One region of the Paenibacillus algicola genome, then DNA from elsewhere that is predicted to be linked to it. Evidence: riboswitches for the same ligand, from Rfam matches in the RefSeq annotation. Region 1 holds a riboswitch; the other holds the start of a gene.
What was found. A riboswitch is a leader RNA that binds a small molecule or an ion and turns the genes downstream of it on or off. The one in region 1 is predicted to bind FMN.
Positions count from the first base shown of each region.

Region 2: another riboswitch for FMN. It lies ahead of ribD (bifunctional diaminohydroxyphosphoribosylaminopyrimidine deaminase/5-amino-6-(5-phosphoribosylamino)uracil reductase RibD); the one in region 1 lies ahead of E6C60_RS05500 (DMT family transporter).

Region 1 is NZ_CP040396.1:1,250,631-1,254,036, reverse strand. Features, by position in the region: gene E6C60_RS05505 (GGDEF domain-containing protein) at 1-402, opposite strand, end outside; gene E6C60_RS05500 (DMT family transporter) at 591-1,598, opposite strand; FMN riboswitch at 1,740-1,899, opposite strand; gene E6C60_RS05495 (thioredoxin family protein) at 2,068-2,394, opposite strand; gene E6C60_RS05490 (DsrE family protein) at 2,488-2,841, opposite strand; gene trxA (thioredoxin) at 2,869-3,174, opposite strand; gene E6C60_RS05480 (Crp/Fnr family transcriptional regulator) at 3,300-3,406, opposite strand, start outside.
Region 2 is NZ_CP040396.1:1,960,111-1,963,516, reverse strand. Features, by position in the region: gene ribE (riboflavin synthase) at 1-493, opposite strand, end outside; gene ribD (bifunctional diaminohydroxyphosphoribosylaminopyrimidine deaminase/5-amino-6-(5-phosphoribosylamino)uracil reductase RibD) at 497-1,642, opposite strand; FMN riboswitch at 1,921-2,090, opposite strand; gene E6C60_RS08870 (peptidylprolyl isomerase) at 2,248-2,682, opposite strand; gene lysA (diaminopimelate decarboxylase) at 2,854-3,406, opposite strand, start outside.

The sequences.
Region 1 (3,406 bases):
CAGGGACAGCCCGAAGGAGGCAGCAACGATCCGGTATTTCTCCATGCCCGTCCCCAGTGCAACCGAATAAAACAGTATCAGGCACCCGGCGGTCAGCATGATATACATGGCCCGGGTACGTCGGTCAAAGGCATCCACCAGCCGCAGCAGCGCTGCTGCCTCGCATGCAGCTGCCATGAACAACAGCGTGTTAGCCGCATATACCGTCAGGAGGTCAGGGGCTTCATTGCGAAACATGGCGAGCATCCATCCGCCTGCCTGCAGCATCTTTGCCGCATAAAAAGCATTAACCGCCCGGTCCCTGTCATGCCCCCGGCGGTATGCCCAAATTAACAATATGGTAAACACATGCCCTGTGACGAGGCAGATGAATACAGTGTTCATATCCAGATTCAGATTCATATGCATCAATCCAGTCATTACGAGATTCAGTCTTTCGATTAAATTCGATTGCTGCAGCGCCAATTCCTCTTTTAAATTACATTTTTTTCAATGAAAATCGACAAAAAAAGACTGCAGGACACAGATCTGAAATCTTGCAGATGCAGTCTTGTTAAGATTGGCAAGGTCACAGCCCTTTAGGATGCTGTTCAGGCGCTGGCCTGCCTATAGGGTGACGGCTGCTGCTCGGCTACCGCAGCGTGATTCGACTGCCTGGAGAGCAGATACAGACTCAGCCAGATGAGCACGAAGCCCAGCGTTTGTGCAAGCGTGATTGTTTCCTGGAAGACCATCCAGTTGATCAGTACACCGACCATTGGAAAGCTCAGCTCGGCAAGGGTCGCAGCGGACGCTTTCGTTGTCGTCAAGCCCTTGTAATAGATCATCAGGCTCAGCAGTCCCGGCAGCAGCGCCTGGCCCGCCAGATTCAGCATGACAGCTGTACCTTCCGCCGTTCCAGCTGCCGGAAGATTCCAGGCTGCGCCCTCGCTCCAGGAAATCATGGAAAGCAGTGGAAGCGCCAGCACGAACCTGAGCGAGGTTACGGTTTCGTATTTGATCTTGCCGACCATCATCCGCCCCATGACCGTGGAGCCGCCCCACAGAGCAGCGGCTCCCAGAGACATCAGGCTCCCGGCCTGAAGATATTGTCCCCAGTTCCCGCCCGGAAACGACAGGCCGAAGGTCAGCATATAGGTTCCAGCAAGCGCAATGCCCAGCAGCCAGCCAAAATGGCGCGGCAGCCGCTCCTTCAGCAGCAGGCTGGCGAGAATGATGGCAAACAGCGGCTGAAGCTTTTGCAGCAGCAGCACAGCATTCAGATTGCCGCTCGACAACCCCGCCGTAAACAGAATGGTGGCGAGCGCCGAGCCGCCCCAAGAAATGAACAATAGCGCCCCCGCATGCTTCCAGCTCAAGGAGAGCAGCTCTGCCCGGTTACGCCAGAGAATGGGCACCGCGATCAGCGAGATGAGCAGATGCTCCAGCATCACAATCTGCGCCGAGGTCATGTAGTTCAATAACGTCACTCGAAACAGGGGGTTAATCCCCCAGAGCGCGGCTCCCAGAGCGACGAGCCAGAAGCCGCCTCCTGCGTGAAGCCGAGAGTAATTCCTTCCATCTGCATGGAGATTGGAGCTTGTGCCTGCACGTGCCATCATTGACTTCTCCTATCCTCGAATACGGAGTCTTACCGCAAGAAAGCCCCCGGCTGTCCATTCCATCCTGGAATCGAGAGCTCGGGGGCTGACCAAACAAGCCTGCTCACGCCGTTCAAAAAACCGCGCAGCACACCTGTGATTGATCTTCTCCCATCCGGACTTTACCGTCGGCCCTGGAGTTCCACCAGGTCAGTCGCTGTATAAACCATACAGCGAGTCGCGGGCTTATACATGAATGCCTTAAGAGATTCATGCCATCACCGCCGGTCAGGAATTTCACCCTACCCCGAAGATCCATATTCAAATTTATATTTGTAATGTCATCTATATCATCTGATTATACACCAGTTTATAATAAGTTACTATACTTTTGTATGTTTAAAATGCACTTTCGCTGTTTTCCCGCCATTCGTTAAGGAAGCAGCCCCGGCTTTCTCAGACCGGGGCTGCTATTTCATGATCAGATTCAGTTCTTGGACTCCAGTGTCTCCAAATACTCTGAAATCTGATTCGGTGTCTTGGCATACTTGCTGTGCAGATGTGCCAGCTTCACGCCATTTTGATACACGAGCAGGCTTGGAATGCCGCGCACTTCATTATGGCTCGCCACATCCTCCAGCTGCTCCACATCCAAGGCATAAAACTCCTTGTCGGGATGCTTGCTTACGATGTCAGGCATAAATTTGTCCAGCGTCTTGCAATCCGGACACCAGGTGGCGTCATATTTAATGACCGTCAGCCCTTCGCGGTTAATCAGATCCTCATATTGCTGCTTGCTTTGAATTCGATCCATGCTCTGCATCCTCCTTCAGCTCATCGTCTAACCTCTCCGGCCGGTCTCGGCACATGAGATGTATTATATCATACCCGGCAGCGGTGCGCCGGATTAAAGGGTGATGATCTGGTAGTCGGCAGCAACCAGCTCGGCGATGCTTGGATGTCCGTCGCGCTCTCCCATGGAGGCCAGACCGGACTGCTTCACATCCTCATTTACGCCAAATGCGTTCGAGCAGTATTCGCAGACGCCTGCGATCAGACCCTGGTTCTTCACGGCATTGTAGACCGGATTGTAGTCACTTGCCGGATCCTCAAATTTCTTCACCCACACAGTACCTGCTCCGTCAAAAATAACCTTGACCTCATGGCCCGCCTCATTCAGCTCCATAGCATACAGCAGAGCGTGAAGCGCACGGCCCAGCTCATTCTCTGACGAGTGAACAATAATCGCAAACTTTTTCATTCTGTAGCCTCTCCTTTTGGGGTAAGATTATATATTTAATTTGTTCTTCAACACTTCTTTGCTTTGAAGACCAACCATTTTATCCACAAGCTCTCCATCTTTAAAAAGAAGCAGTGTCGGAATACTCATAATTTCGTATTTGGACGCAAGCTCCGGCTCCTGATCGACATTCACCTTCGCAATGGTAGCCTGATCCAGCTCCGTGGACAGCTCCTCGATGATTGGAATCTGGATTTTGCACGGTCCGCACCAAGGTGCCCAGAAGTCAACCAGTGTGACCCCCTGATCAATTTGCTCTTGAAACGTGGATTGCGTTAAAGTAACGGCTCCCATGTTGTTCACTCCTTTTCTGTAAGTTGAACTCATTGTAGACCATCTCCTCTCCCTAGTTCTGTAATGTAACTTACAAAAGAAAAGAAACCTATAAAAAGTTATAGGTTTCTCCGGATGTCGCATGCTTATTTGCTTTTGCAGCCTAGCTCCAGACAGCTTCTTGACGCCGCTTGGTATACCGCAATGCTCTTGCGGCCCGTCTCCAGCATGCCGTCCCTAACCAGCTCATTCA
Region 2 (3,406 bases), 710 kb from region 1:
GCGTATGGGGAATAATGGATACCGTAAAGCTGCTCTCGGTCGTATCCACCACCGTAAGACTGATTCCGTCCAGGGTTACGGAGCCCTGTGGAATAATATATCTGAACATATCCCGATCCTGAGGAACGATTTCATACATTACCGCATTCTGATCCGGCTTCACCCGGGAGATTACACCCGTGCCGTCCACATGACCCTGAACAATATGTCCGCCGAAACGGCTTCCCGCAGCCATTGCCCGCTCCAGGTTCACTTTACTGCCGGCCTGCAGCACTCGCAGATTCGTATGGCGGTAAGTCTGCGGCATAACATCCACTGTAAATAACCCGTTCTCTATGGAGGTCGCTGTCAGACAGACGCCATTTACGGCGACACTGTCGCCGAGCTTCAGATCATCCATAATCCGGGAAGCCGATATAGCAAGCACCATAGCCTCACCGTTCCGGCCAATGCGCCGCATTTCTCCAATCTCCTCAATAAGGCCTGTAAACATGGATCAACCCTCCTTATCGCTGTTTTTTTCCTGTCCGTCAAGGAGTTCCCTTCTCCACACCGGCTTGCCGGAAATCATAATATTATCCTCCAGCTGCTCCATGCTTAAATCCTCCAGGACGACCGCCTCGCTCATCTGCTCGACGCCTCCGAACATGAAGCTGGAGGGTGCTCCCAGGCCTCCCGCAATTTTGGGAGCAATAAACAGAATGATCCGGTCTACCAGCTCCTCCTCCAGCATCGAGCCGTTCAGCGTGCCCCCGCCCTCCAGCAGAATAGAGGCTATTTCTCGCTGTCCCAGCTGCTTCATTGCTGATGTCATATCGACACGCGGTCCCGCTCCGCAGTAGATAATCTCGGCCCCCAGCTCTTGCAGGGCCTTGGCTTTGTCCTCATCACTCTGCTCGGTTGTCAGAATCAGCACTTGTGAGATTCCATCCTGCAGCAGCTTGCTGTCCATCGGAATTCGCAGCTTCGAGTCCACCACAATCCGAATAGGATGAATACCTGGCACGGGCAGACGGGTGGTCAGCTGCGGATTGTCGGCAATCACGGTGGATACGCCCACCATAATTCCTTGATGCCGGTGCCTTAGCGTATGCACTCTGGTCCGGGATGCAGCATTTGAGATCCATTTGCTGTCGCCGGTCTTGGAAGCGATCTTGCCGTCCAGGGTGCTCGCTGTCTTTAAGGTAACATAAGGCATACCGGTCGTAATATATTTGATAAAAGCCTCATTCAAGCTCACAGCGCGCGCCTCCAGGACGCCCGTCTCCACCTGAATCCCTGCTGCCTGAAGCATCTGGATTCCTCGTCCTGCGACCTGAGGATTCGGATCCTGCATCGCAATCACCACGCGGGAAACACCTTCGGCAATCAGACGTTCACTGCAGGGCGGCGTCTTGCCATAATGGCTGCACGGCTCCAGTGTAACGTAGACCGTACTGCCTGCAGCAAGCTCCCCTGCCATATTGAGCGCATGCACCTCGGCATGAGGCGTTCCTCGCTCCAGATGAGTACCTACACCAGCCAGCCGGCCTTGATTCACGACAACACAGCCCACGACAGGGTTGATTCCGGTCTGTCCCTGCGCTTTGTCTGCCAAATCCAGGGCAAGAGCCATATAGTATTCATCGTTCATCACTTGCATTGCCCATTCACCCACTTTGAAATGATCTAGCTGTTACAAAATGAAACTTTAAGAATACAAAAAGCCCTGAGTCTGGGGTTTATCCAGATCAGGGCATGTTTAATGGGAGTACACCAAAAATCATTCCGGTGATAAACAGCTCAAAGCAACGCAAAGAAAAGCAGAGAAAGGCAATCATGCCCTCCGGCAAGTCTTGTATCGTTATCTTTGTGAAATTTGACACACAGGAAAGCAATGATTTCTCAGTGAGGCACAGCACAAATAAAGTGCTATGCGCTCTTCTCCTTCTCCCATCCAGACTATACTGTCGGTCCCGGATTTGCACCAGGTCCACCGGCTCTACGAAGTAGAGACGGGTCACGGACTGAGTTCGAAGAGACATCTGCACAGCGTGCACTCTCCGTCCATCACCGCCGGTAGGGAATTTCACCCTGCCCCGAAGGATATGATATTCAGCTATACTTTGCAACCTATGAAGTCATGTTACCATATTTAAAATTAATAAAGCAACAATGAGGCGAAAAGCGCTTAGCAAGGATCAGCCCAAAAAAAAGCCCTCTCAGACACATACTGCCTGAGAGGGCTGCTTCCTTGCTATATTGTTTCTACGCTTCCCAAACCTTGACTTCCTTCATCTTATCGCCAGGCTTCACATTGTTAACATGCTCCATACCGCTGGTTACTTTACCAAAAACAGTGTGCACGCCGTCCAGGTGAGGCTGCGGGGAATAGACGATGAAGAACTGGCTGCCGCCGGTGTTGCGTCCCGCGTGTGCCATGGACAGTACACCCGTCTCATGCTTCGTAGTGTTGGTAGCTGTTTCACAGTTAATGGTGTAGCCAGGACCGCCCGTGCCGTTGCCTACAGGGCAGCCGCCTTGAGCCACAAAGCCCGGAATTACACGGTGAAAGCTCAGTCCGTTATAAAAGCCGCTGTTCGCCAGCTTCTCAAAGTTTGCTACTGTGTTTGGCGCTTCCTCCGGCAGAAAATCAATTTCCACCATGCCGCCGTTTTCGAGTTCGATGGTTCCTTTTTTCATTCCAATCACGTCCCTTTACGGTATGATAGCCGCTCATCAAGCGGCCTCAGCACTGCTCTCAAAGACTCACGTTGTCCATTGTATCGTATAATTCTCCCAAAGGAAAGGAGGCCCGGCTTGGCCTGCGCCTTAGGGGCCTCCTTCATCCCAGAAATGCATTGGTTATGCTAATTACTTCAGGACACTTTCCTTGCTGATGCGCTCAGGCACCACGTCCAGGTGAACGATGTCCTCCAGGCTTTCGCGGCGAACCACAAGATCACTTTGGCCGTCCTTCACGAATACGACCGCCGGCTTACGGATCCGGTTGTAGTTGCTGGCCATGGAATAGTTATAAGCACCTGTGCAGGCTACAGCCAGCAAATCACCGGACTCCACCTTCGGCAGATCCAGATCCCAGATCAGCATATCTCCACTCTCACAGCATTTACCGGCGATGGATACCGTCTCTTCCACCTTGTCGTTCGCGCGGTTCGCGAGAATGGCTTCATAACGGGATTCGTACAGAGCCGGACGCGGGTTGTCTGTCATGCCGCCGTCTACGGCTACATATTTCCGAACCCCTGGAATGTCCTTGCTCGTGCCAACCGTGTACAGTGTTGTACCTGCGTCGCCTACGATACTGCGGCCTGGCTCGACCCAGATTTCAGGCAGCTCTTCGGCGATACCTGCAAAGTGATTCTTCACCGCATCGGTAATGGCCTTCACATATTGGGACACCTGC